One region of the Streptomyces sp. NPDC006544 genome, then DNA from elsewhere that is predicted to be linked to it. Evidence: riboswitches for the same ligand, from Rfam matches in the RefSeq annotation. Region 1 holds a riboswitch; each other region holds the start of a gene.
What was found. A riboswitch is a leader RNA that binds a small molecule or an ion and turns the genes downstream of it on or off. The one in region 1 is predicted to bind thiamine pyrophosphate.
Positions count from the first base shown of each region.

Region 2: linked by a shared signal. The riboswitch ahead of thiO (glycine oxidase ThiO) and the one ahead of ABZY44_RS13840 (thiamine ABC transporter substrate-binding protein) in region 1 are both predicted to bind thiamine pyrophosphate.
Region 3: linked by a shared signal. The riboswitch ahead of thiC (phosphomethylpyrimidine synthase ThiC) and the one ahead of ABZY44_RS13840 (thiamine ABC transporter substrate-binding protein) in region 1 are both predicted to bind thiamine pyrophosphate.

Region 1 covers NZ_JBEXOV010000023.1:31,923-42,249, forward strand. The annotation lists partial or broken gene ABZY44_RS13805 (M23 family metallopeptidase) at 1-512, opposite strand, end outside; gene rpsB (30S ribosomal protein S2) at 782-1,705, shown strand; gene tsf (translation elongation factor Ts) at 1,870-2,706, shown strand; gene pyrH (UMP kinase) at 2,869-3,648, shown strand; gene frr (ribosome recycling factor) at 3,763-4,320, shown strand; gene ABZY44_RS13830 (phosphatidate cytidylyltransferase) at 4,320-5,399, shown strand; gene rlmN (23S rRNA (adenine(2503)-C(2))-methyltransferase RlmN) at 5,558-6,670, shown strand; TPP riboswitch at 6,730-6,838, shown strand; gene ABZY44_RS13840 (thiamine ABC transporter substrate-binding protein) at 6,922-8,013, shown strand; gene ABZY44_RS13845 (iron ABC transporter permease) at 8,076-9,692, shown strand; gene ABZY44_RS13850 (ABC transporter ATP-binding protein) at 9,692-10,327, shown strand, end outside.
Region 2 covers NZ_JBEXOV010000028.1:719-11,045, reverse strand. The annotation lists gene ABZY44_RS15775 (class II 3-deoxy-7-phosphoheptulonate synthase) at 1-1,355, shown strand, start outside; gene ABZY44_RS15770 ((2Fe-2S)-binding protein) at 1,528-1,785, shown strand; gene bfr (bacterioferritin) at 1,850-2,326, opposite strand; gene ABZY44_RS15760 (sulfite oxidase-like oxidoreductase) at 2,500-3,132, shown strand; gene ABZY44_RS15755 (DUF4396 domain-containing protein) at 3,156-3,701, opposite strand; gene ABZY44_RS15750 (deoxyribonuclease IV) at 3,795-4,667, opposite strand; gene pknB (Stk1 family PASTA domain-containing Ser/Thr kinase) at 4,675-6,570, opposite strand; gene ABZY44_RS15740 (thiazole synthase) at 6,679-7,473, opposite strand; gene thiS (sulfur carrier protein ThiS) at 7,488-7,688, opposite strand; gene thiO (glycine oxidase ThiO) at 7,685-8,908, opposite strand; TPP riboswitch at 8,906-9,018, opposite strand; gene ABZY44_RS15725 (FAD-dependent oxidoreductase) at 9,127-10,327, shown strand, end outside.
Region 3 covers NZ_JBEXOV010000017.1:25,888-36,214, forward strand. The annotation lists gene ABZY44_RS11120 (helix-turn-helix domain-containing protein) at 1-372, shown strand, start outside; gene ABZY44_RS11125 (SsgA family sporulation/cell division regulator) at 469-918, shown strand; gene ABZY44_RS11130 (YibE/F family protein) at 1,127-2,584, opposite strand; TPP riboswitch at 2,624-2,768, shown strand; gene thiC (phosphomethylpyrimidine synthase ThiC) at 2,763-4,550, shown strand; gene ABZY44_RS11140 (aldo/keto reductase) at 4,693-5,742, shown strand; gene ABZY44_RS11145 (glycosyltransferase) at 5,739-6,863, opposite strand; gene ABZY44_RS11150 (hypothetical protein) at 7,120-7,953, shown strand; gene ABZY44_RS11155 (hypothetical protein) at 7,957-8,775, opposite strand; gene ABZY44_RS11160 (metallophosphoesterase) at 8,924-10,249, opposite strand.

The DNA of each region.
Region 1 (10,327 bases):
CCCCGCAGGAGGCCCCAGTGGAGGCAGGGGCGCGCGCAGTGGGAGCCGTCCGTGAGGACGGCCACCACCTGGCCCGCCGTGACGCCGACGCCTTCCGCCACCAAGGGGCGGACCGGTTCGTACGTCGTGCGCAGGCCGTTCGGAAGGGTCAGGGAGAGGACTCCGCGGCCCGCGACCTGCCCGGCGTAGTGGACCCGGCCCGGGCCGACCGCGCGCAGCTCCGCGCCCACCGGGGCTGCCAGGTCCACCCCGCGGTGGCCGGCCGCGTACGGGGTCGGGGGCGGGTCCCACCAGCGGACCACCGCGAGCGGGGCGGGGAGCGGGCGCGCCGCTGTGACGGGAGCCGCGGCCGAGGGGGATCCGAGGGGGTCGGCGGGCGGTGAAGCCCCCGCGGATCCGGAGGGCCCGCTGGATCCCGAGGACCCCGAGGACCCCGCGAGGCCCAGGGGGGCCGTCGCCGGGGCGACCGTGAGTGACAGCGTCAGCAGCAGGCCGAGCAGGAGAGTCGTCATACGGCCCAGGGTCCCGCCCGCGGGCGGTTCGCCGCCGGGCCTGTGGACAACCGGCACCCTGTGGACAACCGGAGGCCCGAGGACAACGCGTCACCCGGCATACCACCGGGTCCCGTACACTTCTTGTGGCGATCCGGGTCACCGGGTCGACTTCGCACGCCCCAGCACCGGCCGCTCAGGCCGGGTCACAGCGCCTCTCGGTCCCCTTCGTCGGGGGCAGGGCGCGACAGGGGTGTCAGGAACCAAACCGAGAAAACAAGGAGATGGCCATGGCCGTCGTCACGATGCGGGAGCTGCTGGAAAGCGGCGTCCACTTCGGTCACCAGACCCGCCGCTGGAACCCGAAGATGAAGCGCTTCATCTTCACGGAGCGCAACGGCATCTACATCATCGACCTGCTCCAGTCGCTGTCGTACATCGACCGCGCCTACGAGTTCGTGAAGGAGACCGTCGCCCACGGCGGTTCCATCATGTTCGTCGGTACCAAGAAGCAGGCCCAGGAGGCCATCGCCGAGCAGGCGACGCGTGTCGGTATGCCGTACGTCAACCAGCGCTGGCTGGGTGGCATGCTCACCAACTTCTCCACCGTCTACAAGCGCCTCCAGCGTCTGAAGGAGCTTGAGGCGATCGACTTCGACGACGTCGCGGCGTCGGGTCTCACCAAGAAGGAGCTCCTGGTCCTCTCTCGCGAGAAGATCAAGCTGGAGAAGACCCTCGGTGGTATCCGCGAGATGTCGAAGGTCCCCAGCGCCGTCTGGATCGTCGACACCAAGAAGGAGCACATCGCCGTCGGTGAGGCGCGCAAGCTCCACATCCCGGTCGTCGCGATCCTCGACACCAACTGCGACCCCGACGAGGTCGACTACAAGATCCCGGGCAACGACGACGCGATCCGCTCCGTCGGTCTGCTCACCCGCGTGATCGCCGACGCCGTCGCCGAGGGCCTCATCGCCCGTTCCGGTGCCGCGACCGGCGACTCGAAGCCGGGCGAGAAGGCCGCTGCCGAGCCGCTCGCCGAGTGGGAGCGCGACCTCCTCGAGGGCGAGAAGAAGGCCGACGACGCCGAGGCCGCTCCGGCCGAGGCCGCTGTCGAGACCCCCGCCGCCGAGACCGAGGCCGCTCCGGCCGCCGAGGCCGAGGTTGTCGCCGAGCCCGTCGTCGAGGCCCCGGCCGCCGACGCCGAGCAGGCCTGACCCACTGAGAGCGCCCGGCGTTCACGCGCCGGGCACTCGCAGCACGGGCGATGACGGCGGGGGAGGGCCGCGCCACGAGCGCGCCTCCTCCGCCATCCCCCAGCTACCGCTGGGAGGGGCCCCCAGCCCGTAGATCTACGACTTCGAGAGAGAATCACAGACTCATGGCGAACTACACCGCCGCTGACGTCAAGAAGCTCCGCGAGCTCACCGGCGTCGGCATGCTGGACTGCAAGAACGCGCTGGTCGAGGCCGACGGTGACGTCGACAAGGCCGTCGAGGCGCTCCGTATCAAGGGTCAGAAGGGCGTCGCCAAGCGCGAAGGCCGTTCTGCCGAGAACGGTGCGGTCGTCTCCGTCATCTCCGACGACAACACCTCCGGTGTTCTGGTCGAGCTGAAGTGCGAGACGGACTTCGTCGCCAAGGGCGACAAGTTCCTGGCTGTCACCAACCAGCTGGCCAACCACATCGCCGCGACCTCCCCGGCCGACATCGAGGCGCTGCTCGCGTCCGAGATCGAGCCCGGCAAGACCGTGCAGGCGTTCGTCGACGAGGCCAACGCCAACCTCGGCGAGAAGATCGTCCTGGACCGCTTCGCGCAGTTCACTGGCGGTTACGTCTCGGCGTACATGCACCGCACGATGCCCGACCTGCCGTTCCAGATCGGTGTCCTCGTCGAGCTCGACAAGGAGAACGCCGAGGTCGCCCGCGGCGTCGCGCAGCACATCGCCGCGTTCGCGCCGAAGTGGCTCTCCAAGGACGACGTCCCGGCCGACGTGGTCGAGTCCGAGCGCCGCGTCGCCGAAGAGGTCACCCGCGCGGAGGGCAAGCCCGAGGCCGCCCTCCCGAAGATCGTCGAAGGCCGTGTGAACGGTTTCTTCCGCGACAACACCCTGCTCGGCCAGGCCTACGCCCTGGACGCCAAGAAGTCCGTCCAGAAGGTTCTGGACGAGGCCGGTGTCAACCTGGTGCGCTTCTCGCGCATCAAGGTCGGCATCTGAGTCCGTCCGTACGCGACGGACACCGGACCCCGGTAGGGTCTGAAGCAGTCGCCCGCGTTCGCGCAGGACGACCGCAGATCTGACGAGGAGGCCATTGCCGTAGAGGGAACCGCAAGGACCCACCGGCAATGGCCTTCTTCGTATGTGCACGAGGAGATCTCCATGAATCAGGGCGTGGACACCCACACCGTTCCCGACGACAAGAGCGACCAGGACAAGAAGGGCCGCCGCTTCATGCTGAAGCTGTCGGGCGAGGCCTTCTCCGGTGGCGGAGGACTGGGCGTCGACCCCGACGTCGTCCACGCCATCGCGCGCGAGATCGCCGCGGTGGTCCGCGACGGCGCCGAGATCGCCATCGTGATCGGCGGCGGCAACTTCTTCCGCGGCGCCGAACTCCAGCAGCGCGGCATGGACCGGGCGCGGTCCGACTACATGGGCATGCTCGGCACCGTCATGAACTGCCTCGCACTCCAGGACTTCCTGGAGAAGGAGGGCATCGACTCCCGGGTCCAGACCGCCATCACCATGGGCCAGGTCGCCGAGCCGTACATCCCGCTGCGCGCCGTGCGACACCTGGAGAAGGGCCGCGTCGTCATCTTCGGCGCCGGCATGGGCATGCCCTACTTCTCCACCGACACCACGGCCGCCCAGCGCGCCCTGGAGATCGACGCGGAAGCCCTGCTCATGGGCAAGAACGGCGTCGACGGGGTCTACGACTCGGACCCCAAGAAGAACCCCGACGCCGTGAAGTTCGACGCGCTGGAGTACAGCGAGGTGCTCTCCCGCGACCTCAAGGTCGCCGACGCCACCGCCATCACGCTGTGCCGCGACAACAAGCTGCCGATCCTGGTCTTCGAACTGCTCGCCGAGGGCAATATCGCCCGCGCGGTCAAGGGTGAGAAGATCGGCACGCTCGTGAGCGACCAGGGCACCCGGACCTGAGCACTCCGGACCTGGGCACTCCGGGTCCGAGCACCCGCCGCCGGTCCGAGCCCCGCGGGGCCGCGCCGGCCCCGCCCGCCCGAACCATCCATTTCTGACATGCAGGAGCACGTGGTGACCGAAGAGATCCTCCTCGAGGCCGAGGAGAAGATGGAAAAGGCCGTCGTCGTCGCCAAGGAAGACTTCGCCGCGATTCGCACCGGTCGTGCGCACCCGGCGATGTTCAACAAGATCGTGGCGGAGTACTACGGCGCCATCACGCCCATCAACCAGCTCGCCTCCTTCTCGGTTCCCGAGCCGCGCATGGCGATCGTGACCCCGTTCGACAAGAGCGCCCTGCGCAACATCGAGCAGGCCATTCGCGACTCGGACCTCGGTGTCAACCCGAGCAACGACGGCAGCATCATCCGGGTGACCTTCCCCGAGCTGACGCAGGACCGCCGCAAGGAGTACATCAAGGTCGCGCGCACCAAGGCCGAGGACTCCAAGGTGTCGATCCGCGCCATCCGCCGCAAGGCGAAGGACGCCCTCGACAAGCTCGTCAAGGACAAGGAAGCCGGCGAGGACGAAGTGCGCCGCGCCGAGAAGGAGCTCGACGACACCACCGCGAAGTACGTCGCGCAGGTGGACGAGCTGCTCAAGCACAAGGAAGCCGAGCTCCTCGAAGTCTGATGAACGACTCTTCCTGGCAGCCGGAGCCGGTTCCGGCGGGTCCCGCATACGATGCGCAGGTGGGCCCGCACACTCGGCCCATGCCCATCGTGCCCGATGCCGCCGGCCGTGACTTCGACGACCGGGAAGCACGCGATCGGGGGGCCGCCGCTGACGGCGGCTCCCTCTTCCGCGCCGAGACGCCGCCGCAGGAGCCCATGCCCAGCCCCCCGTCGCCCCCGCCTTCGTCGGCGCCGCAGGACCCCACTCCGCCGCCTCAGAAGAAGCGCGCGGGACGGGATCTGCGGGCCGCCATAGGGGTCGGCGTCGGCCTCGGAGCGGTGATCTTCGCTTCCCTCTTCATCGTCAAGGCGGTCTTCGTCGGCGTCGTCGTCGTGGCGGTCGTCGTCGGCCTGTGGGAGCTCACCTCCAGGCTCCAGGAGAAGAAGGGCATCAAGGCCCCCCTGGTGCCGCTCGCGATCGGCGGCGCGGCGATGGTCATCGCCGGGTACGTCCGCGGGGCCGAGGGCGCCTGGGTGGCCATGGCCCTGACGGCGCTGGCCGTCCTGGTCTGGCGGATGACCGAGCCGCCCGAGGACTACCTCAAGGACGTCACCGCCGGCATCTTCGCGGCGTTCTACGTGCCCTTCCTGGCCACGTTCGTCGCGATGCTGCTCACCGCCGACGACGGGCCGCAGCGGGTCGTCACCTTCCTGGTCCTGACCGTGGTCAGCGATACCGGGGCCTACGCGGTGGGCTGGCGCTTCGGCAAGACCAAGCTCGCGCCGCGCATCAGCCCCGGCAAGACCCGCGAGGGCCTCCTCGGAGCGGTGGCCTTCGCGATGGTGGCCGGCGCGCTGTGCATGGAGTTCCTGATCGACGGGGGCTCGTGGTGGCAGGGCCTGGTCCTGGGCTTCGCGGTAGCCGTCAGCGCCACGCTGGGCGACCTCGGCGAGTCGATGATCAAGCGCGACCTCGGCATCAAGGACATGGGCACGCTGCTGCCCGGCCACGGCGGCATCATGGACCGGCTGGACTCGCTGCTTCCCACGGCTCCGGTGGTCTGGCTGCTGCTCGCCGCCTTCGTCGGCGCCGGCTGATCCGGTCGGCGCGGCTCCCGGCCGCGGGCTCCTCATCGGCGGAGCTCCGCCGGGTGGGGGCGGCGTACGACGGAAGGCTTCGGCAGGGCCGGGGCGGTTACTCTTGAAGGGCGTGCTGCTTCTGCGGCGCGCCTTTCGTCTTACAAGGAGTACCTGCCATGGCCCGCCCTGTTCCGGGAGAGCTCACTTTCGTCGCCCCCCGTGGAGCGAAGAAGCCGCCCCGGCACCTCGCCGACCTCACCCCCGAGGAGCGCCGGGAGGCCGTCGCCGCGATCGGTGAGAAGCCGTTCCGGGCCAAGCAGCTCTCGCAGCACTACTTCGCCCGGTACGCGCACGACCCGGCGGAGTGGACCGACATCCCGGCCGCGTCCCGCGAGAAGCTCCAGAAGGAGCTGCTGCCGGACCTGATGAACGTCCTGCGGCACATCTCCTGCGACGACGACACCACCCGCAAGACGCTGTGGAAGCTGCACGACGGCACGCTCGTCGAGTCCGTGCTCATGCGCTACCCCGACCGGGTGACCATGTGCATCTCCTCGCAGGCCGGGTGCGGCATGAACTGTCCGTTCTGCGCCACCGGCCAGGCGGGCCTGGACCGCAACCTGTCCACCGCGGAGATCGTCCACCAGATCGTCGACGGCATGCGCGCGCTGCGCGACGGAGAGGTCCCCGGCGGTCCGGCGCGCCTGTCGAACATCGTCTTCATGGGCATGGGCGAGCCGCTCGCGAACTACAACCGCGTCGTCGGCGCCATCCGCCGGCTCACCGACCCGGAGCCCGACGGCCTGGGCCTGTCCCAGCGCGGGATCACCGTCTCCACCGTCGGCCTCGTCCCGGCCATGCTGCGGTTCGCCGACGAGGGCTTCAAGTGCCGCCTCGCCGTCTCCCTGCACGCCCCGGACGACGAGCTGCGCGACACCCTCGTGCCCGTGAACACCCGCTGGAACGTGCGCGAGGTGCTCGGCGCGGCCTGGGAGTACGCGGAGAAGTCCGGCCGGCGGATCTCCATCGAGTACGCCCTGATCCGCGACATCAACGACCAGGCCTGGCGGGGCGACCTGCTCGGCAGGCTGCTCAAGGGCAAGCGCGTGCACGTCAACCTGATCCCGCTGAACCCGACGCCCGGTTCGAAGTGGACCGCCTCGCGGCCCGAGGACGAGAAGGCGTTCGTGGAGGCCATCGCCCGCCACGGCGTGCCGGTGACCGTGCGTGACACCCGTGGCCAGGAGATCGACGGGGCGTGCGGCCAGCTCGCGGCCTCGGAGCGCTAGTTTCCGCCAGTGAAAGGGCGCATTCGGCCGCGGGGTACCCTGTGGCCGAACCAATTTCATATTTCCGACAGGGGAGCGCCACAGCGCTGAGAGTGCGGTAACCGTCACCGCAGACCCTCTGAACCTCGCCCCGGTCATTCGGGGTAGGAAGTTCGGTCACCACTCAAGCTGTTGCGCCCTGCCCGGCGTCCGATCGACAGAGCGCCGGGCAGGGCCGCGTCTTCTCCTGGACATCCCAGGAGGAATCACCAGTGAGCACCACCAAGAAGCTCGCGGGCGTCGCGCTCGCGGCCGCGCTCGGCGTCAGCACGCTCAGCGCCTGCGGCGGCAAGGCCGAGGACAAGTCCGGGGGCGACGCCCCCGGGTCCAAGACGATCACCCTGGTCTCGCACGACTCCTTCAACGTGACCGACACGGTCCTCAAGGAGTTCGAGCAGCAGAGCGGTTACAGCGTCAAGGTCCTGAAGTCGGGCGACGCCGGCGCCGCGCTGAACCAGGAGATCCTGACCAAGGGCTCCCCGCGCGGCGACGTCTTCTTCGGCGTGGACAACACGCTCCTCTCCCGCGCACTCGACAACGGCATCTTCACGCCGTACGAGGCCGAGGGGCTCGCCGGCGTGAAGCCCGAGTTCGTGCTCGACAAGGAGCACCGCGTCACCCCGGTCGACTCCGGTGACATCTGCGTCAACTACGACAAGGCCTACTTCGCCGACAAGAAGCTCGCCCCGCCGCAGACGCTGGACGACCTCGTCAAGCCCGAGTACAAGGACCTGCTGGTCACCGAGAACGCCGCGACCTCCTCGCCCGGCCTCGGCTTCCTCCTCGCCTCCGCCGGCAAGTACGGCGAGGACGGCTGGAAGGACTACTGGAGCAAGCTCAAGGCCAACGGCGTCGAGGTCGTCGACGGCTGGGAGCAGGCCTACAACGAGCGGTTCTCCGGCTCGGCCGGCGGCAAGAAGGCCAAGGGCGACCGCCCGCTCGTCGTCTCCTACGCCTCCAGCCCGCCGGTCGAGGTCCTCTACGGCGAGCCGCAGCCGGCCGAGGCCCCCACGGGCGTCGCGACGGGTACCTGCTTCCGGCAGACCGAGTTCGCGGGCCTGCTGAAGGGCGCGAAGAACGTGGAGGGCGGCAAGGCGCTCCTCGACTTCCTGATCTCCAAGAAGTTCCAGGAGGACATGCCGCTCCAGATGTTCGTGAACCCGGTGACCCGGGACGCGAAGCTGCCGGAGCTGTTCACGAAGCACGGCGTCGTGATCGAGAAGCCGGAGACGGTGACCCCCGACGCCATCGCGAAGAACCGCGACGAGTGGGTCAAGGCCTGGTCCGCGCTCGTCGTGAAGTAGCGGGACCCGTGCACACCGCACCGAAGGAGAGCGGGCGGGCCACGGCCGTCAGGCTCGGTCTGATGGCCGTGCCGCTCGTCTTCTTCGGGCTGTTCTTCGCCTACCCCGTCGCCGCGATCGTCGGACGCGGGCTCAAGACCGACGAGGGCTGGCAGTTCGGCCGGATCGGGGAGGTGCTGGCCCGGCCCGACATCGGCGACGTGCTCTGGTTCACCACCTGGCAGGCGCTCGCGTCGACGGCGCTCACCCTCCTGGTCGCACTCCCCGGCGCGTACGTCTTCGCGCGCTTCGAGTTCCCCGGCAAACAGCTGCTGCGGGCGCTGGTGACCGTGCCCTTCGTCCTGCCCACGGTGGTGGTCGGCACCGCCTTCCTGGCGCTGGTGGGGCGCGGCGGTCTGCTGGACGAGGTGTGGGGGATCCGCCTCGACACGACCGTGTGGGCGATCCTGCTCGCCCACGTCTTCTTCAACTACGCCGTCGTCGTCCGGACCGTCGGCGGACTGTGGGCGCAGCTGGACCCGCGCCAGGAGGAGGCCGCCCGGGTGCTGGGCGCCGGGCGGTTCGCCGCCTGGCGGCGGGTGACGCTGCCCGCGCTCGTCCCGGCGGTGGGCGCCGCCTCGCTCATGGTGTTCCTGTTCACCTTCAGCTCCTTCGGGGTCGTGCAGATCCTCGGCGGCCCCGCGTACTCCACCCTGGAGGTGGAGGTCTACCGGCAGACCGCGCAGCTCCTGGACCTGTCGACCGCCGCGGTACTGACGATGGTGCAGTTCGCCGCCATCGGAGGGATCCTCGGCGTGCACGCCTGGACCGTGCGCCGACGGGAGACCGCGCTGCGTCTCGTCGACCCGGCGCGCACCGCGCACCGGCCGCGCGGCTGGGCGCAGCGCTCCCTGCTCGGCGGGGTCCTGCTGACGGTGCTGCTGCTGATCGTGGCGCCCCTCGCCGTGCTGGTCGAGAGGTCGCTGGACGCCCCCGGCGGACACGGGTTCGGCTTCTACCGGGCGCTCCAGGAGGCCGGCGCGGGCGGTGGGACGTTTCTGGTGCCTCCGCTGGAGGCCGTCTGGAACTCCCTGCGGTACGCGCTCGCCGCCACCGCCATCGCGCTGGTCGTCGGCGGACTCGCGGCCGCCGCCCTGACCCGGCGCGCGGGCCGCTTCGTACGGGGCTTCGACGTGCTGCTGATGCTGCCGCTCGGGGTGTCGGCCGTGACGGTCGGCTTCGGCTTCCTCATCACCCTGGACGAGCCGCCCCTGGACCTGCGGACCTCGTGGATCCTGGTGCCGCTGGCCCAGGCGCTGGTGGGCGTCCCCTTCGTCGTACGGACCATGCTGCCCGTGCTGCGGGCGGTGGACGCGCGGCTGCGTGAGGCCGCCGCCGTGCTCGGGGCCTCGCCGCTGCGGGCCTGGCGGGAGGTGGACCTGCCGATGGTGCGCCGGGCCCTGCTGATCGCGGCGGGCTTCGCCTTCGCCGTGTCCCTCGGGGAGTTCGGGGCGACCGTGTTCATCGCGCGCCCCGACCGTCCGACGCTGCCCGTCGCGGTCGCTCGGCTGCTGGGGCGGCCCGGGGAGATGAACTACGGGCAGGCGATGGCCCTGAGCACGATCCTGATGCTGGTGTGCGCGGTGTCGCTGCTCCTGCTGGAGCGACTGCGGTCCGACAAGACTTCCGGAGAGTTCTGATGACACTGCTTCAGCTGGAAGAGGTGTCGGTCCGCTTCGGTGAGCGGGCGGTCGTCGACGCCGTGGACCTGAAGGTCGCCGAGCACGAGATCGTGTGCGTGCTCGGGCCGAGCGGGAGCGGCAAGTCCACCCTGCTGCGGGTGGTGGCCGGGCTCCAGCCCGTCGCGCGGGGGCGGGTGCTGCTCGGCGGCGCCGACCAGGCTGGCGTGCCCGTGCACAAGCGGGGGGTGGGCCTGATGTTCCAGGACCACCAGCTGTTCCCGCACCGGGACGTGGGCGGGAACATCGCGTTCGGACTGCGGATGCGGGGCTCCTCGAAGGCGTCCTCCGGGAACCGGGTCGCGGAGCTCCTGGAGCTGGTCGGCCTCCCCGGGGCCCAGGGCCGGGCGGTGGCCTCGCTGTCCGGCGGCGAGCAGCAGCGCGTGGCGCTGGCGCGGGCGCTGGCGCCGTCACCGAGGCTCCTGATGCTGGACGAGCCCCTGGGACAACTGGACCGGGGGCTGCGGGAGCGGCTGGTCGTGGAGCTCCAGGGGCTGTTCTCGCGACTGGGGACGACCGTCCTGGCCGTCACGCACGATCAGGGCGAGGCGTTCGCGCTGGCCGACCGGGTGGTCGTGATGCGGGACGGGCGGATC
Region 2 (10,327 bases), on a different contig from region 1:
TGACCGTGAACGCTGAATCCCATGCCCCCGCCGCCAAGGCGACCTGGCGAGACCTCCCCGCGGCGCAGCAGCCTTCGTACCCCGATGCCGAGGCCCTGCGCGCTGTCGTCGCGGACCTCGAGTCGTATCCTCCCCTCGTCTTCGCGGGTGAGTGCGACCAGCTGCGCACCCGTCTGGGAGCCGTCGCCAAGGGCGAGGCGTTCCTGCTGCAGGGCGGCGACTGCGCCGAGGCCTTCGACGCCGTCTCCGCGGACCACATCCGCGCCAAGCTGAAGACGCTGCTCCAGATGAGCGCCGTCCTGACGTACGCGGCCTCCGTGCCGGTCGTCAAGGTCGGCCGCATCGCGGGCCAGTACTCCAAGCCGCGCTCCAAGGACACCGAGACCCGCGACGGCGTCACCCTGCCGACCTACCGCGGCGACTCGGTCAACGGCTTCCCCTTCACCGAAGAGGCCCGGATCCCGGACCCCGAGCGGCTGAAGCGCATGTACCACGCGTCCGCCTCCACGCTGAACCTGGTGCGCGCCTTCACCACCGGCGGTTACGCCGACCTGCGCCAGGTGCACGCCTGGAACCAGGACTTCGTGAAGTCCTCCCCCTCCGGGCAGCGCTACGAGCAGCTCGCGCGGGAGATCGACAACGCGCTGAACTTCATGAAGGCGTGCGGCACCGACCCGGCCGAGTTCAAGGCGGTCGAGTTCTACTCCTCGCACGAGGCGCTGCTGCTCGACTACGAAGGCGCTCTCACCCGTACGGACTCGCGCACCGGCAAGCTGTACGACACCTCCGGCCACATGGTCTGGATCGGTGAGCGCACCCGCCAGCTGGACCACGCCCACATCGAGTTCTGCTCGCAGATCGCCAACCCGATCGGCGTGAAGCTCGGCCCCACCACCACGGTGGACGAGGCGCTGACGTACATCGACCGCCTGGACCCCGACCGCCAGCCGGGCCGGCTGACCTTCGTCGTCCGCATGGGCGCCGACAAGGTCCGCGACAAGCTCCCCGAACTGGTCGAGAAGGTCACCGCCTCCGGCGCGAACGTCGTGTGGGTCACCGACCCCATGCACGGCAACACCTTCGAGGCGGCCTCCGGCCACAAGACGCGCCGTTTCGACGACGTGCTCGACGAGGTCAAGGGCTTCTTCGAGGTCCACAAGGGCCTCGGCACCCACCCGGGCGGCATCCACGTCGAGCTCACCGGTGACGACGTCACCGAGTGCGTGGGCGGCGGCGACGAGATCTTCGTCGACGACCTGCACCAGCGCTACGAGACGGCTTGCGACCCCCGCCTGAACCGCAGCCAGTCCCTGGACCTGGCGTTCCTGGTGGCCGAGATGTACCGCGACCAGTAGGCGCGATCTTCACGCTGTAGCTTTCGACGACGATGGGGCGCGGATCGATGTGATCCGCGCCCCATCGTCGTCGCCAGGGGTTTTAGGGTTGCCTAACTTTCGGTACGGTTAGGTAAGCCTCACCGAATACGGGATGGCTCGCCGAACCGTTCCTGTCAGGGAGGTGAACCGCGTGTACGTCTGCTCTTGCTTCGGGATCACCGACAAGCAGGTCAAGGACCACGCGGCCGCCGGGGCCTGCACCCCGCGCCAGATCGCATCGGCCACCAAGGCCGGCACCGACTGCGGTTCCTGCGTGCGCACCATCCAGGGCCTCCTCGGGCGCGGGGCCTGCCCGCGCCGTGAGCTGCTGGAGAAGGGGAACGCGGCGGCCGTGCTCGCCGCCGACTCGGAGCTGGTGGCCCCGCCCGTACTCGCGGAAGCGGCCTGACACCTCCACCGCCCCGCGGCCCGGCAGGGCGCAGGCCCCCGGCGTCAACCGCCCGGCGGACCGGTCAGCTGGGCTGCTCGATGAGCTGCGCGATGTAGAGCGCCTCACCGATGGACTCGATGAGCTCGAGCTGGGTGTCGAGGTAGTCGATGTGGTGCTCCTCGTCCTCGAGGATCTCCTCGAAGAGCCGCGCCGAGGTGACGTCGCCCTTGCCGCGCATGACCTCGATACCGCGCTTGAGGCGGTCGATCGCCTCGACCTCGACCTGCCGGTCGGCCTGGAACATCTCCGTCAGCGTCTGGCCGACGCGCACGTGGAAGAGGCGCTGGTAGTTCGGCAGACCGTCGAGCATCAGGATGCGCTCGGTGATCTTGTCCGCGTGCTTCATCTCGTCGATGGATTCTTCACGCGTGTACTTGGCGAGCTTGGTCCATCCCTTGTTGTCCTGGATGCGGTAGTGCAGCCAGTACTGGTTGATGGCCGTCAGCTCGCCGGTCAGCTGCTCGTTCAAGAACTCGAGGACCTCGGGGTCGCCCTGCATCGCAGAGGCTCCTTCCAAGCAATGTCAGCAATGTGACTGGGCAGGTGCGCGCATCCTCGCACCGCCGCCCGAGGCAGTCCAGTAAGTGCCTCCTTAGTGGGAGTTGCCGTGACTTGCCCGAATCGGCCCGTACCTGGTCGTGACCACCCCGCCACGTCTGTCACCATGGAGTCATGGGTCAGCCGGAAAGCCGGGAATCTCCGGGATCAGAGCAGCTGGAGCTTCCCCCGGGGCAGCGTTTGCAGCGAGGCTGGCCGGTCACCCACTACGGGCCGGTGCCCAAGTTCAAGCCGGACCGCTGGGAGTTCCGCGTCTTCGGCGCGACCGCCGACGGCGAGAAGCACTGCTGGAACCACGAGGAGTTCGCGGCCCTGCCGTTCGATTCCGTCGTCGCGGACCTGCACTGCGTGACGAAGTTCAGCATGACCGGCGCCGAGTGGGGCGGGGTGCTCACCCGCGCGATCCTCGGTCTCGCTCCGCCGTCCCCCCAGGTCACGCACGTGATGGTCTGGGCCGAGTACGGCTTCAGTTCCAACATGCGCCTCGCGGACTTCTCTTCCGAGCGGGCCCTCTTCGCCACCCACCAGGGCGGTGAACTGCTCACCGCCGAACACGGTTTCCCGCTGCGGCTCGTCGTGCCGCACCTGTACGCGTGGAAGGGCCCCAAGTGGGTCCGCGGCATCGAGTACATGACGGCGGACCGCCGCGGCTTCTGGGAGGAGCGCGGCTACCACAACATCGGGGACCCCTGGCGGGAACAGCGCTACTCCTACCAGGAGGAGCCGGGGGACGGCCCCGAGCTGTAGCTCCGCCGCCCGCGCCCCCTCGCTCAGTGGTGGTACCGGTGGACGACGGCGTGCCCCTGGCCGCGGCCGATCATCCACCGGTTGACGGGGGTCGTGACGACGAAGGCCAGGGCCAGCGAGATCGCGAGGGCGAACCAGAACAGCGCGTCCGAGAGCCCGGCGTCCATGGCGCCCGGCCACAGGACGATCACCCCGTTGTCGATCAGCTCCATGACGGCGATCGAAAGGGTGTCCGCCGCCAGAGCCACCCGGACGGCCGTACGGAGGTCCACGCCGGCCGCGCGGACCGCGCGGACGGTGAGCGCGTAGCCGAAGAAGAACGCCAGGGCGATGGCAAGGACCGTGGTGGGGAGGTTCTCCCAGCCGAGCGCGGTGCCGATGACCATGCCGAGCACCTCGCCGATGGCGCACCCGGTCAGGCAGTGCAGGGTGGCCCTCGCCGCCGTCGCCCAGCTGACCTTCGCGGTGCGGTGCCCGTCCGGGTGTCCGTCGGGCCCCTGGTGCCGGTGGTGCTCGTCGTGTCCGTGGTGGTGGTGGTGGTCGTGCTCGTGCTCGTGCGCCTGCTCCATGACGACCCCCTGATGGGAAGACCCGGGAAGACCCGAGCGGCGGCTCTGTCGGCGTAGGACACAACCGTATACCCCCCTGGGGTATTCCTCGGGCTATCCGAGACCGCGGAGCTCCTTCAGCAGTGCCACGTCCGCCGCGTGCCCTTCCTTGCCGCCGGGAGTCTCCGTGATCAGGGGGACGCCCTCCATCGCCGGATGCGTGAACAGTTCCGCGAAGGCGTCCCGGCCGATGTGGCCCCGCCCGATGTTCTCGTGCCGGTCCTTGTGGGCGCCCACGCCCTCCTTGGAGTCGTTCGCGTGGACCAGCTTCAGCCGGCCCTCGCCCACGGTGTCCACCAGCAGGTCCAGCGTCTGCTTCGTCCCGCCCGGCTCGGCCAGGTCGTGCCCGGCGGCGAAGACGTGGCAGGTGTCCAGGCAGATCCCGAGCTTCGGATGGTGGTCGAGCGCGTCGAAGTACGGGCCGAAGTCCCAGGTCCGCGAGCACAGCGAGGAGCCCTGCCCGGCCGTCGACTCGAGCAGCAGGAACGGGTCGTCGTCGTGCGTCAGCTCGTCCAGCAGCGGCAGCATGTGCTCCCTGACCTGCGCGTACGCCGCCTCGCGCGGGCGGCCCCCGGTCGCCGAGCCGGTGTGGACGACCACCCCGAGCGCCCCGATCGCCCGGGCCCGGCGCAGCGAGTGCCGCAGGGACTCCACCGACTTCTCCACGGTCGCCTCGGTGTGCGAGCCGAAGTTGATCAGGTAGGGGGCGTGCACGTACGCCGGGACCGACTCGGCCGCGCAGCTCGCACGGAACAGCTCGTCCTGCGCCGGGTTGCCGGCCGGGGTGGCCCAGCCGCGCGGGTTCGCGACGAAGACCTGGACGGCCTCGGCGCCCATCTCGCGGGCGTAGGCCAGGCCGACCGAGGCCAGCCCGCCCGCCACGGGGACGTGCCCGCCCACGGGGTTGCGGCGTGTCGAATGGCTCATGGCGGTGCTACAGCCCCTTGGTCCTGATGGTGATCGTGCTGCCCTCGGCGGCGCTCTGGCCGCCGGGTACCGACTGGGATTCGATGGTGTTGCTGAAGAAGGGGAAGGGCTTGTCGACCTTCACCTTGAAGCCCAGCCCCTCCAGGGCCTTGCGGGCCGCGTCCGCCTCCTGGCCGGTGACGTCCGGCACCGGGATCTGGCGGGGGCCCTTGGACACGGTGAGCATCACCGCGTCGCCGGCCGCGGCCTGGGAGCCGGCCGCCACCGACTGGTTGGCGACCGTACCGGCGGGGGAGGGGGAATTGACCTGCTCGGGAGAGGTCTCCACCTTCAGGCCGAGCCCCTCCAGAGCGGCCTTGGCCTGGTCGAGGGGCTTGCCGGCGACGCTCGGGACCGGCACCGGCCGGCCCTTGCTGACCACCATCGAGACCGCGGTGTCGAGGGCGCGCTTCGGGCCGTCCGCCGCCGGGTCCGTACTGATCACCGAGCCCTGGGCGACGTCCTGGCTGAAGGCCTGCGTGACGATCCCGAGGGCGAGACCGGCCGAGGTCAGCTCCGCCTTCGCCGCCTCCAGCGGCTTGCCCTTCAGGTTGGGCACCGCGACGACCTCGGGGCCGCGCGAGATGGTGACGACGACCGCGGCGTTGCCGCGGATGCGCTTGCCGCCGGCGGGATCGGTGTTCATCACCGTCCCCTTGGCGAAGCCGTTGCTGAACTTCCGGTCGACCCGCTTCACTCCGAGGCCGGCCGCCGACAGCTGGGACTTGGCCTCCGCCTCGCTCTTGCCGAGCAGGTTGGGGACCTTGGTGAACTGACCCGAGCTGATGTACCAGACGCCGGTGCCGAAGCCGAGGGCGAGCAGGACGCCGACCACGACGAGCAGCATGCCGCGGCGGCGTATCCGCGGTCCCGACGAGGCAGGCGGCAGCGGCGGGGACGCGAGCCGGGAGGTGTGGGAGACGGCCGGCTCCACCGGCCGGGCGATCACGCTGGTGCGGTCCTCGGCGGCGGTCCGCTCGGCGGCCCGCGCCTGCGGCGGCGCGGCGTCCAGCTCGGCCTCGACGAGCTGCGCGCGGGCGTCGATGGCCAGCCCGAGGAGCGCGGCCGCGTCGTACGGGCGCAGCTCGGGATCGCGCGCGGTGGCGTACGCGACGAGCTCGTCCAGCGCGGCGGACAGTCCGGGGACGGCGGCCGACGGCGGCGGGACGTCCTCGTTGAGGTGCTGGTAGAGGACCTGCGCGGGGTTGGTGCCGGTGTGGGGCTTGCTGCCGGTGAGCATCTCGTAGAGCACGACCCCGCAGGCGTAGACGTCCACGCGGGTGTCGGTGACCCCGTTCTGGATCTGCTCGGGTGCGAGGTAGGAGACGGTGCCGAGGATGGAGCCGGTGGTGTTCGTGACGGCGTCGACCGACCGGACCAGCCCGAAGTCGGCCACCTTCACGCGGCCGTCGTCGCCGATCAGTACGTTCTCGGGCTTCATGTCGCGGTGGACGAAGCCGGCCCGGTGCGCGGCGCCGAGGGCGGCGAGGACCGGTTCGAGGATGTCGAAGGCCGCGCGGGGCTGGAGCGCGCCGCGCTCGCGCAGCAGGTCGCGCAGGGTGCAGCCGGAGACGTACTCCATGGCGAGGTAGGTGTACGGCCCGTCCGTGCCCTGGTCGAAGACGGCCACGACGTTGGGGTGGGCGAGGCGGGCGACGGACTTGGCCTCGCGGATGAACCGGTCGACGAAGGCGCCGTCGGCCGCGAGGGCCGGGTGCATCACCTTCAGCGCGAGGATCCGGTCGAGGCGGGTGTCGACGGCCCGGTAGACCGTGGCCATGCCGCCGGCCGCGATGCGGGCGTCCACGCGGTAGCGGCCGTCGAGCGTCCGCCCGACGAGGGGGTCATCCAGGGTCGTGTCCACCCGGAGATTCTACGAGGGCCGCGCTCGGGTCCGAGCCGGGTACCGGACGGTTGCAGCGCAGCTGTGACGTGACCGCCCGCGGGGCCGCGGCCCGCGGCCCCGCGGGCCTCAGAACGCCGGGCGTTCCGGGTCGAGGGCGGCGCGGCCCTCCACCGGCGAGGAGGCCTCCGCGAAGCGGCGCTGCGGGATGCGGCCCGCGCGGAAGGCCAGGCGCCCCGCCGAAACGGCGTCCCGCATCGCGGCGGCCATCAGCACCGGGGACTGCGCGCGGGTCACCGCCGAGGCCAGCATGACCGCGGCGCACCCCAGTTCCATGGCCAGCGCGGCGTCCGAGGCGGTCCCGGCCCCCGCGTCGAGGATGACCGGCACGCCCGCCCGTTCGATCATCAGCTCGAAGTTGTGCGGGTTGCGGATGCCCATCCCGGAGCCGATCGGAGACCCGAGCGGCATGATCGCCGCGCACCCCACGTCCTCGAGCTTCCGCGCGAGCACCGGGTCGTCGTTCGTGTAGGGCAGGACCGTGAAGCCCTCGTCGACCAGGATCTCCGCCGCGTCCAGCAGCTCGACCCCGTCGGGCAGCAGCGTCCGCTCGTCCGCGACGACCTCCAGCTTGATCCAGTCGGTACCGAGGGCCTCGCGCGCCAGCCGGGCCGTCAGCACGGCCTCGCCCGCCGTGAAGCAGCCCGCCGTGTTGGGCAGGACCGCGATCCCGAGCCGGGTCAGGACGGAGAGCACCGAGCCCTGGACCGTCGGGTCGAGGCGCCGCATCGCGACCGTGGTGAGTTCCGTGCCCGACGCGGCCAGGGCCCGCTCCAGGAGGTCCAGGCTCGGGGCCCCGCCCGTGCCCATGACCAGGCGCGAGGAGAAGGTCCGGCCGCCCAGGGTGAATACGTCGTCCGACATGTCCGCCATCCGGATCAGCCTCCCTGGACCGCGGTGAGGACCTCGACGCGGTCGCCCTCCGACACGGAGGTGTAGGGCCACTGGCCGCGCGGCACCACGGTTTCGTTGAGGGCCGCGGCGACGCCCCTGGTGGCCTGGGTGAGGGTGGCGACCACGGCCGCGAGCATCGTGCCGGCCTCGACCTCGAGCGGCTCGCCGTTGACGGAGATGGTCATGCGTACGACTCCTGTCGCGTGAGGGCGAAACGGCGCGGGGTGAAGGGGCGGGCGATCTCCGGCAGTTCGCCGGTGGTCAGCAGCTGCGCCATGACGTCGCCGGTCAGCGGGGTCAGCAGGACCCCGTTGCGGTAGTGCCCGGTGGCCAGGTGCAGGCCCGGCAGGTCGGTGGGGCCGAGCAGCGGGGCGTTGTCCGGCGAACCGGGCCGCAGCCCGGCCCGGGTCTCCACCAGCGGGAGCTCGGTGATGCCGGGCACCAGCTCGTGGGCGTCGCGCAGGAGCTCGTAGACCCCGCCCGCGGTGACGGTGGTGTCCCAGCCGAGTTCCTCGCTGGTGGCGCCGATGACGAGTTCGCCGTTCTCGCGCGGCACCAGGTAGACGTGGCTGCCGCGCACGACGGCCCGTACGGTCCGGGACAGGAACGGCGCGTACGCGGGCGGCACCGCGAGCCGCAGCACCTGGCCCTTCACCGGCCGTACGGGGGCCACGACCTGCGGCGGCACGCCGTCCAGCCGGCCGCTGAGCGAGCCCGCCGCCAGGACCACCTGGTCGGCACGCAGCTCCGTGGCGTCCCCGTCGTCGAGGACCGCGCCGACCGCCCGGTCGGCACCGGTCAGCAGCCGGGACGCGGTCGCCCGGTGGAAGGACACCCCGGCACGCTCGCAGGCGGCGAGCAGTGCGGCCGCGAGCCGGCGGGGGTCGACCTGGTGGTCGCCGTCCACGCGCAGGCCGCCGCGTACGCCCGGGGCCAGCATCGGCTCCAGGCGGCGGCACTCGCGGCCGGTCAGCCACTGCGACTCCAGGCCGCAGCGGCGCTGGAGCGCGTGCAGTTCGCGCAGGTGGAGGCGGTCGTCGGCGTCGAGGGCCACGGCGAGGGTGCCGCAGGCGCGGTAGCCGATGTCCATGCCGCCGCTGGCGTCGGCCAGTTCGGCGGCGAACTGCGGGTAGCGGGCGGCGGAGGCGAGGTTGAGGCCGAGCAGGGTCTCCTCGCCGTAGTGCAGCTCGGTGACGGCGGCGAGCATGCCCGCCGCGACCTGCGCGGCGCCGCCGCCGGGCGCCGGATCGGCGAGGGCGGTGCGCAGCCCGGCGCGGGCCGCCCGCCAGGCGGTGACCAGGCCGATGATGCCGCCCCCGACGACGAGGACGTCGTAGCCGGAACTGCGGCTCTTCCTCGGTGGGTGCGCGGATGGATGCACGGTCGTGTGCACGGATGGATGCATGGGCGTCCAGCCCCTCCCTTCGCCGGCATGACCCGGATCAGGTTCGTACGGTCGGAGGCCGGCCAGCCTCCCTCTCAGCCCGGTGCGCCCGGACTCCCGCGATAGGTTCGGTGGCCAGAGTAACGCCGGGGCCGGGGGCGGGTAAGGCTGCCTCCCCGGTCCCGGAGCCCGCCCGGGCGGCGCGCGCTGCCCGACCGCTATTCCTGACGGGCCGTCAGATGGTTAGGGTGGGCCGGGTGAGCGAGCAGACGGAACAGACCGAACACACCCAGCGCGCCGTCGTCGTGGTCGGCGCCGGCATGGCCGGGGTGCAGACCGCGGTCGCCCTGCGGGAACAGGGCTGGACCGGCCCCGTCACCCTCCTGGGCGCCGAACCCCACCAGCCCTACGACCGCCCCCCGCTGTCCAAGGCGGTCCTCCTCGGCAAAGCCGAGGACTCGGCCTTCGACGTCGACTTCGAGGGGCTCGACATCGAACTGAGGCTCGGGGTCGAGGTCACCGGCCTGCGGGCCGCCGAGCGCGAGCTGGACACCGAGGCGGGCCCGGTCCCGTACGGGGTCCTCGTGCTGGCGACCGGCGCGCGGCCGCTCACCCTGCCCGGCGCCGAGGGGATCCCGGGCGTGCACCTGCTGCGCACCCTGGACGACGCGGCCCGGCTGCGGCCCGTGCTGGCGGCCGGATCCGCGGTGGTGGTCGTCGGCGCGGGCTGGATCGGCGCGGAGTTCGCCACGGCGGCGCGCGAGGCGGGCTGCGAGGTGACCGTGGTCGAGGCGGCCGACCGGGTGCTCGCCGGAGCCCTGCCCGCGGAGGTCGCCGAGCCGATGGAGCGCTGGTACGCGCAGGCGGGCGCCTCCCTGCTGACCGGCGTGCGGGTGGCCTCGGTCGAGGCGGGCCGGGTCCTGCTGGCGGACGGGCGCGCGCTGGCGGCCGGAGCCGTCGTGGTGGGCATCGGGGCCCGCCCCGCGACGGACTGGCTGACCGGGTCGGAGGTCGAGCTGGGCCCGGACGGGGCGGTCGTCGCGGACGGCCACCTGCGCACCTCGGTGCCCGGGGTCTACGCGGTGGGCGACTGCGCCTCCTTCCCGTCGGCGCGGTACGGGGCGCGGCTGCTCGTGCACCACTGGGACAACGCACTGCAGGGCCCGAGGGCGGTCGCCGCCGACATCGTGGCCCGCGCATCGCAGGCGCGGGACTCGGCTGCCCCGGATGCGGCTGCCCCGGACTCCGCGGCCCCCGGCCCGGCGGGCCCGGTCTACGACCCGGTCCCGTACTTCTGGTCGGAGCAGTTCGGCCGTTTCGTGCAGTACGCCGGCCACCACGGCGGCGCGGACGCACCGCTGTGGCGCGGGGATCCCGCGGCCGACACCTGGTCGGTGTGCTGGCTGCGGGACGGCGCCCTGGCCGCGGTCCTCGCGGTGG
Region 3 (10,327 bases), on a different contig from region 1:
GCCGATTTCCGCGAGACCGGCCATGCGCACGCCATCGGGCAGTGCCTGCTCGGCCAGCTCGACGAGAAGACCCGCAAGGACCATTTCGACCGGCATCCGGTCGAGGCCGTCACTCCCTACACGGTGGCGGACCAGCACGCTCTGGAGCAGCGGATCGGCTCCATGGAGCGGATGCAGCCGGTGACGGAGAGGCAGGAGTACGTCCTCGGCACGGTGTGCGCGGCCATCCCGATCACCGCCGGCGACACCGCCGCGACCATGGCGATTTCTCTCCCCCTGCACCAGGAGAATCGATTGCTGTATGTAGTCGATCGACTACGGAGTGAAGTAGGCGCGCTGTTGAGTACCCTCTCGTTCTCTATCAGTATCTGAAAACTCACTCCTTGTGATCTGCATGCGCTTCCACCACTCTTGTCAAGAGGCGCTGGGGGATCATTCCTGGCCACTTCCACTACAGCGGGGTAGGCAATGCGCGATTCGGTACAGGCAGAGGTCATGATGAGCTTCCTCGTTTCCGAGGAGCTCTCGTTCCGGATCCCGGTGGAACTCCGGTACGACGCTCGTGACCCCTACGCAGTCCGCCTGACCTTTCACCTTCCGGGAGACGCGCCGGTGACCTGGGCGTTCGGCCGGGAGCTGCTTCTCGACGGCATCAACAAGCCGTGCGGTGACGGCGACGTCCACATCGCCCCCACCGATCCGGAGGAACTGTGCGACGTCCACATCCGGTTGCAGGTGGGCTCGGACAGGGCTCTCTTCCGTGCGAGCGCGGCGCCGCTGGTCGCCTTCCTCGACCGCACCGACCGAATCGTTCCGCTCGGTCAGGAGCGCAACCTCGGAGACTTCGAGGAGAACCTCGACGAGGCGCTCGACAAGATCCTCGCCGAATCGCAGCAGAACGAGCAGAACGCGGGCTGACCGCGCCGAGCAGCACGCCCCACCACACGGACCGCAGCGCCGGGACCGACACCGTGGGGGCCGACACCGTGAAGACCGCACCACGGAGCGGCGCGCCGGCACGCCGAGTGCTCCGGACCCGCCGTGCCGTACGACGGACCGCGCCCGCGACCTGACCGCCCGCGCCCGCCGGTCCGCCGATCAGTGCTCGCCTCTCACCTCTTACCGCTCACCGCTTGCGGCGGCGGCCCCGGCCGCCGCGCAGCGGACCCGCGGCCACTGCGGCTGCCGGCGACGGCGATTCCGCCCGGTCGGCGGAGACCACGAGGGCGGCCAGTGCCGTCGTCACGGGAACCGAGGCCACCAGTCCGATCGAGCCCACGAGGGTCCGTACGATCTCCTCCGCGACCAGCTCGCTGTTGGCCACCGAGCCCATGCTGCTGTTCGCGATCGAGAAGAGCAGCAGGAGCGGCAACGCGGCGCCCGCGTAAGCCAGAACCAGGGTGTTGACCACCGAGGCGATGTGGTCCCGACCGATCCGGATGCCTGCTCGGTACAGCTGGCGAGGGCCCATCGACGGGTCGGCCTGGTGGAGTTCCCAGACGGCCGACGTCTGGGTGACCGTCACGTCGTCGAGTACGCCGAGCGATCCGATGATGACACCCGCAAGCAGCAAACCGCTCATGTCGATGTGCGGGTAGAGCCCGTGGATCAGCCCGGTGTTGTCGTCGGTGTTTCCGCTCAGGAACGCCCAGTCGATGAACGCCGAGCCCAGCACGCCGATCAGCACCAGCGAGACGATGGTGCCGAGGACCGCGACCGAGGTGCGGGCGGTCAGGCCGTGGCACATGTAGAGCGCGATCAGCATGATCGCGCTCGCCCCCACCACCGCCACGACCAGCGGATTCGAACCCTGAAGGATCGCCGGCAGGATGAAGAGGGTCAGTACGCCGAAGCTGACGACGAGTGCGATGAGCGCGAACACCCCGCGCATCCGCCCGACGAGGACGACCGCGAGGGCGAAAATGCCGGCCAGTACGGCCATCGGGAACTTACGGTTCACGTCGATCACGGAGTACTGGAGGTCGCGGGGCGCGTCCGGGGCGTAGGCGACCACCACTTCCTGGCCCTTCGTCAACTGCCGCGGTGCGCCGGGCTGGACGATCTCGACGAACGCGCGGCCCTTGTCCGGACCGGTGCTCACCTCGACCGTGGCCTTCTTGCACGCGCCCGTCTGCTCGGCCAGGGCCTCGCGGCCCTCGGGCGTGGAGGTGTCCCCGGTGGCCGGCACCTGTGCGGCATTCACCGATTTACAGTCGACCTGCTGGATCGAGACGACCTCGCCCTGCTGGGTCTGGCGGTCGAAGCCGACCCCGGAACGTTCGTGGGCCGGGGCACCGCCCGGCCAGAGCACGGCCATGCCGATCACGACGGCGGCGGCGAAGGGGATCAGTACGGCCGCGATCACCTTGCGCAGGTGCTTGGAGACGGGGGCCGCCGGTCCGTGGCTGTGGGAATGCCCGTGGGAGTGCCCGGATGCGTGGCCGGGCGCATGTCCCGACGGGTGTCCGGGCTCCGCGTGCGGGTGTTGGAGGTGGCCGGTGTGACCATCGGGATCTGTGGGCTCGGTGAGGGGCTGCGGCGAGGACGTCACCGGCCGATCATCGCAAGAGATGAGGGGGCCCACTGTTCAGCACGCCACAGATGACGCTAGCGTGGGGGCTACTTTGCACAACGCGGGAGCTCGGAGCACCGGGCTGAGAGGGCGCTGATCACCGTTCGCACATGAAGATGCGTACGGGAGGAGGCTGCGTCGACCGCCGAACCTGTTACCGGGTAATGCCGGCGTAGGGAGATTAGGTCACATGACCATTCAGGACGCACACACGCCTGCCGTCAGCCAGGACGCCGACGGCCAGACCGAGCGCCAGCCCGGCTGGCACAAGGGATATGTGGCGGGCTCCCGCCCCGACATCCGGGTGCCGGTTCGCCAAGTGCATCTCACCAACGGCAAGGACGTGACGCTCTACGACACGTCCGGTCCGTACACCGACCCGCAGATCGAGACCGATGTGCGCCGGGGCCTCGCGCCGCTGCGCGAGAACTGGATCATCGGCCGCGGCGACACCGAGGAATACGCGGGCCGCCCCGCGCGCCCCGAGGACGACGGCATCAAGCACACTTCGCCGCGCGGTGGTCTCAAGAACCTCGACGCGGTGTTCCCGGGCCGTCCGCGCCAGCCCCGCCGGGGCCGGGGCGGGGCCGCCGTCACGCAGCTCGCGTACGCCCGCCGGGGCGAGATCACCCCGGAGATGGAGTACGTCGCGATCCGCGAGAACGTCTCCCCCGAGGTCGTCCGCGAGGAGATCGCCGCAGGCCGCGCGGTCATGCCCGTGAACGTGAACCACCCCGAGATCGAGCCGATGATCATCGGCAAGCGGTTCCTGGTGAAGGTCAACGCCAACATCGGCAACTCCGCGGTCACCTCCTCCATCGAGGAGGAGGTCGACAAGATGACCTGGGCGACCAAGTGGGGCGCCGACACGGTCATGGACCTCTCGACGGGCCGCAACATCCACACCACCCGCGAGTGGGTGTTGCGCAACTCCCCCGTCCCGATCGGCACCGTGCCCCTGTACCAGGCGCTGGAGAAGGTCGACGGCCGCGCCGAGGACCTGACCTGGGAGATCTACAAGGACACGGTCATCGAGCAGGCCGAGCAGGGCGTCGACTACATGACGGTCCACGCCGGCGTGTTGCTGTCGTACGTCCCGCTGACCGCGCGCCGGAAGACGGGCATCGTCTCGCGAGGCGGTTCGATCATGGCCGCGTGGTGCCTGGCGCACCACAAGGAGAACTTCCTCTACACGAACTTCGAGGAGCTCTGCCAGATCCTTGCGACGTACGACGTCACGTACTCGCTGGGTGACGGACTGCGCCCCGGTTCCATCGCGGACGCCAACGACGCGGCGCAGTTCGCGGAGCTGAAGACACTGGGCGAGCTGAACACGATCGCCAAGCGCCACCACGTGCAGACCATGATCGAGGGCCCCGGGCACGTCCCGATGCACAAGATCAAGGAGAACATCGACCTCCAGCAGGAGATCTGCGAAGAGGCGCCGTTCTACACGCTTGGCCCGCTGACCACGGACGTCGCGCCCGCTTACGACCACATCACTTCGGGCATCGGCGCGGCGATGATCGCCTGGTGGGGCACGGCGATGCTCTGCTACGTCACGCCCAAGGAGCACCTGGGCCTGCCGAACCGCGACGACGTGAAGACCGGCGTCATCACCTACAAGATCGCCGCGCACGCGGCGGACCTGGCCAAGGGCCACCCGGGCGCCCAGGAGTGGGACGACGCCCTGTCGGACGCGCGGTTCGAGTTCCGCTGGGAGGACCAGTTCAACCTGGCCCTCGACCCGGACACGGCCCGCTCGTTCCACGACGAGACCCTCCCGGCCGAGCCGGCCAAGACCGCGCACTTCTGCTCCATGTGCGGTCCGAAGTTCTGCTCGATGAAGATCTCGCAGGACATCCGGCGCGAGCACGGCGGCGACCTGAAGGCGGATGAGATCCAGGCCGGCATGGCGGAGAAGTCCGCGGAGTTCGCGGCCTCGGGCAACCGGGTCTACCTGCCGCTGGCCGACTGACCGGTCGCCTGCCCGAGCCGAGCGCGGCGTCCCGTGGCCCCGGGGGGAGTCACGGGCCGTCGCGCTTCGCCTTTCACCGCCGGTCCGCGGAGGAGGCTTGTGCTGGAGTGTGCTCCAGCTCCTACAGTGCGCATCCATGAGCATGCGATACCGAATTCTGGGTGGGACCGGCATCGAGGTCAGCGCGCATTGCCTCGGGACGATGATGTTCGGGGCGGTGGGGAATCCCGATCACGAGGAGTGCGCACGGATCATCCATGCCGCGCTCGATCACGGGATCAACTTCGTGGACACCGCGGACATGTACTCAGCCGGTGAGTCCGAGACGATCGTGGGCAAGGCCCTCAAGGGCCGGCGGGACGATGTCGTACTCGCCACCAAGGTGCATTTCCAGATGGGCGAGGGCCGCAACCGCAGCGGGAACTCACGGCGCTGGATCGTGCGCGAGGTCGAGGACAGCCTGCGGAGGCTGGACACCGACTGGATCGACCTCTACCAGGTGCACCGACCTGATCAGGGAACGGACGTCGAGGAAACCCTGTCGGTTCTCGGCGATCTGGTGCGGGCGGGAAAGATACGGGCCTTCGGTTGCTCCACCTTCCCGGCCCAGGAGATCGTCGAGGCGCATCACGTCGCCGAGCGGCGGGCCCTGCCGAGGTTCCGCACCGAGCAGCCGCCGTACTCGATCCTCGCCCGCGGGATCGAGACCGACGTACTGCCCGTGGCCCGGCGCTACGGAATGGGCGTCCTGACCTGGAGTCCGCTCGCGTCGGGGTTCCTGAGCGGTAAGTACCGCCTCGGTGGTGACGTCGATCTCACCTCCGGGCGAGCCGCGCTGACGCCGGCCCGCTTCGACCCCGCGATCCCGGGCAATGTCGCGAAGCTGGAAGCGGTGGAGCAGCTGGTCGAACTCGCCGACTCCCTCGGCTGCACGCTTCCGGAGCTGGCCGTGGCCTTCCCTCTGGCCCACCCGGCCGTCACGTCGGTGATCATCGGTCCCCGGACCATGGAGCAGCTGGAGGCCCTGGTGAAGGGCGCCGGGCTGGTCCTGGAGGACGCGGCTCTTGACCGGATCGACGCGATCGTGGAGCCCGGCCGGAACCTGTACCACCCCGATGGAGCCTGGCGCCCGCCGTCGCTGACGGATGTCGCACAGCGCAGGCGGGCGTTGGCAGACCGATCCGCCGGCTAGCTCTGGCCCGCGGCCGTGGACCGCTCCGATGTTTCACGTGAAACAGGGACCGATGTTTCACGTGAAACGTGGCTCGCCGCGAAGCCGCGATTGACTTCCGTCTGACGGCGGTAGAGCTCCGGCAGGTCGGGTAGGGCGAGCAGACGGTCGCAGGCGTAGAGCGAGGCGGCCATGTCGCCGACCCAGTAGGCGGTGATGGAGTGCTCGAAGAGCAGCCCCCACCGGTACACCCAGGGCTGGACGAAGAGGAGGTCATCCGGGACCGGCTGGTCCAGTACGGCCCGGGTGATCGCGTGCGCGGTGTGGTGGCGGCCCAGGAGCCGGAGCCTGGAGGCGAGTTCGTAGCAGGCTTCCAACCGGACGGGCCGTGACTCCCAGGCTCGGGTGAAGGCGTCCATGGCAGCGGGCCAGTCGCCGGACTCGCCGTGCAGGAAGCCGACTTGGAGCAGGGCGTAGTAGACCTCCTCGTTCCACCCGCCCATGGAGGCGCGACGCTCGTAGAGCTCGATGGCGCCGGCCGCGTCGCCCATGTCACGACGTGTCTGAGCGAGGTAGAAGACGGTGCGGGAGTTCGAGGGGTCCCGTTGGAGCTCGGCTCCGAGCAGACGGGCGTCCCGCTCGAACTTGTCGTGACGGGAGCCGCCGTCGGCGTGGTCCTCGATGGCCAGGACGTCCAGGTTCTCCTGCACTCCCGGCCGCTGGTCGTTCTCGTCGCGGCGGTCGCAGGTGAGGTACTCGTGGGTGACGCCCTCGTACCGCCAGGGCAGGTCGCCGCGGACCAGACGCTTGATCCGGTACTCGGTCTCACCTTCGTGGCGCAGCATGTAGGAGTGTGCGGTGAGCGGGGGCAGCGGGCCGGTGCGGCGCAGGACGAGGTCGGCGTCGAGGAGCAGCAGATAGTCCGCCTTCCCCCGGGCGTGCCCGATATTGAGGCTTCGGTTGTGCCCGAAGTTGACCCAGGGCTCCTCGTGGAGTTCCCCCGGGATCCCGCGCAGTGCGTTGCGGATGAGGTCCTGGGTGCCGTCGGTGGAACCTGTGTCGGAGATGACCCAGGTGTCGATGAGGTCCCGCACGGAGTCGAGGCAGCGCTCGATGACGGCGGCCTCGTTCTTCACGATCATGCAGAGGCAAATGGTCGGCTTCACGGCGGCCGACCCTAGGGACGCCCCCCGGCCGGGCGGGTGCGGCACGCCGGTGCGGACCCGAGTGGCCCTGCTCCTGACCGCCAAGTGGCGGTGTTCACTGGGCCGTTCCACTGACCGGCGGGCGAGCCGGGCGTCCTCCTGGTGTCGCGTTCCTCAGGATGTCCCAGCGGAGCCCGGTCACGCCAACGGACTTCGCAGATCCATTCGATCCGGTGTGCGCGAGGAGCGGTAAATGAATCTTGAGAACAAGGTCCGTACGTACCTGGGGCCCTTGCCCCGGCGGGCCGGTTGGCTGGCGGGAGGCACGCTCGCCTCGGTGGCGCTGGTGCTGGCGGGGATGGTGTCCCCGGCGGTCGCGCTGACCGGCGCACCCGAGGGCCCGGACGACTGCAGAACGGTGCAGCGCAAGGCGGACGGCACCCCGGCGCCAGAGACGGTGGCCGGGACCGGGCAGCTCGCCCACGGCGACGACGACTGCAACGTGGGTCCGACCGGGCCGCGTGGCCCGCGCGGCCCCAAGGGGCCGACCGGCCCGCGCGGCGCCACCGGCCCCACGGGCCCGCGCGGTGCGACCGGTGCCACGGGCGCCACCGGTGCGACCGGTGCGACGGGCGCCACCGGTACCGCGGGCCCGTGCTCCGACATCGACTCGTACAACCCGAACGCGGCCACGCAGATCAACGCCGTGCTCACCGGCGGCAAGGCCTACGCCGGTATCCGGAGCAACACACCCACCATCGCGCCGTTCACCTGGTACGACCTGACGAACGGCGGTACACCGCCGGGGACCTTCCCGGCCGGGGCCTGCGCCATCTCCGTGGGCGCCCAGGCCAACCTCGTCTCGATCGAGGTCCTGACCACCAGCAATCTGATCTACGAGACCACCTGCAACCCCGGTGTGGTGATGGGCAATCCGGTACTCGCGTGCACCAAGACGTGGAGCCAGATCAACCCCGTCAGTACGGCCACGCTTCGGGGCAAGTTCCGCCAGACGCCCGACGAAGCCAACTACCGTGCCAAGGCCGTCAAGAACATCGACGCGTCGGAACTTGCGGAAGCCAACTGAGGGTCACTCCGGCTCGGTCTCCGGGCCGCCGAAGTCCGGGCTCGTGAAGTCCGGAGACGCGTAACCGGGACGGGGACCCTCTGAAGGGGCCCCGGGGCTGGTGAAGTCGGGCCGGGAGTATCCCAGGTTGGGGATGCGCCCGGCCCCCGGCGTGCGGGGGGTCGGGTACGAGGTCACCGCGCTCGGATCGGCCAGCGCGTCCCGCAGGAACGGAATGATGCCGCGCTCCAGCAGAGCGTTGCGCCAGGCCTCCCGGGCCCGTGACACCTCGTCGGGTGCCGCCTCGGTCTCGTCCGCCACCACCTCGGTGGAGCTGTTGCGGACGGCCGTCACCAGCAGCCCGATCACGGCGAACAGCAGCGCGGCGGCCGTGAGTCCGCCGAACAGCCAGCCCGCCGTGAGCATGGTGTCGGCGAACGCCGGTTCGGGTTCGATCATCTTCAGGACGTAGCCCACCAGCAGGAAGATCAGCATGGCGGTGCCGGCCAGGACCGGCGCGAGGACCGCGACCACGGCGCTGACGCCCGCGCCGCCCCCCGCACCCTGCCCGCCGTCCTCTTGCGCGGTCGTTCCGGGCGTGGACAGGATCTCGTCCTGCCGCTCCTTGCGGATCTTCACGTAGTGCTCGTACTCGGCGGCGGCCGCGGCCACCAGCAGCGCGCTGGCACCCATGGCCATGGTGCGCAACTGTTCGGCGTTCAGCCGTTCGCCCAGGGTGGCGAGCTCGGGCCGGTCGTTCGCGGCGCGCAGCGCCTCGTCGAGGAGCCGATCGAACTCCGGGCGGTCTTCGGTGAGCAGGTGCGGAGCGCTGGTCATGTGCATCCCCCGATGCTCCGTGGAGGCCGGTATGCCCGCGTAGACCCGGGCGCCGGCACAAACGGAGGAGAGCCTGCTGCGGATAGAGCGATGGTAGAGCGCCCACGCCGTACGGTGACAGGGGCTTTCCGGAAATACCCTGCTCCGGCGAACCTCAGTCGTTCAACGGCAGTTGTACGACGAGTAGTTTGCCCGCCATCGTCACGCCGCCGTCCATGGCGATGGCCAGGCCCTGCGCGTACACGTGCGGGCCGACGACCTCCGGGCCGCGCGAGTCGTCGCCGTCCTCGGAGCCCACTTCGCCCAGCAGGTACGGGATGGGGCTGTGGCCGTGCACGACGCGCGTGCCGCCGTAGGTGCCGAGGAGTTCACGGACGGCTTGCGGGCCCGTCTCCTCGCTGCGGAAGGCGAAGCGCTTGGTGAACTTGCGGAACAGGTCCCAGGTGATGTCGGCGTCGTTGCGGTTGAGGAGCTCGTGGATGGTGTCGTTGACGTCCTCGACGGAGTCGCCGTAGTCGAGGTAGGCGGTGGTGTCGGAATGGAGGAGCAGGTGGTCGTCCACCAGGACGGCCGCGTCCAGTCGGGACATCCACTGCAGGTGGACGTCCTGGAGGCGCTCCATGTCGGTGCGCTGGCCGCCGTTGAGGAGCCAGGCCGCCTGGAACGTGGCGGTGCCGGCGCCGGAGACGATCGGGGTGTCGCCGAACCGCTTGGCGCCGATGAGGAGCAGCTCGTGGTTGCCCATGAGCGCCTTGCAGTAGCCGCCGGCGGCGGCGGCCTCGGCGGAGAGCCGCATGACGAGGTCGATGACCCCGATGCCGTCGGGGCCGCGGTCGGTGAAGTCGCCGAGGAACCAGAGCCGGGCATTGCCGGCGGACCAGTTGAGGTCGGCGTCGATGAGCCCCTGGGCCTGGAGCTCGGCGACGAGTTCGCCGAGGTAGCCGTGGACGTCGCCGACGACGTAGAGCGGGCCCGGGCCGTCGGCCACGGAGTCCTGGGGGACGTACTGGACCTGGACGGTGTCGCCGGGTCCGCCGAGGGGCGGGCGGACGATGACGGGCAGGTCCCGCTGGGTCGGGGTGTAGTCCTCGAAGCCGGCTTCGCCGGGGGAGTGGGCCGGGGCGGGCTCGGGTTCGGGGGCGCCGCCGTTCGCCGCGGGGTTCGTGGTGGCGTGCGGGCCGACGCCCGCGGCCGTGGCCGTCCCCGTGGCCGCGGCTGTGGCGTACGGGGCTTCGTAGCCGTATCCGTATCCGTGGCCCTGCTGCGCGGGCACGGTGGGCGGGTTCTCGTAGTAGGCGGGGTAAGCGCCGTAGACGGGGGCGTCGGCGGGCAGTCCGGCGATCACCGACGTCGTCCCGGCCTGTGCGCCGTGCACGGCGGGCGGGGCGGGTTCGACGACAGGCAACCGGAAGTCCCGCTGTGTGTCCGTCCGCACCGCGGGTCCTTGACCGGCCCCCTGAGTCATCGACCCCTCCACCACCGTCGCGCTGCCGTACACCTGCGGACCCTCCTGCCTCCAGGGCCAAGGGTCCGTGATGTCGTGCGCCCATCATAGGAA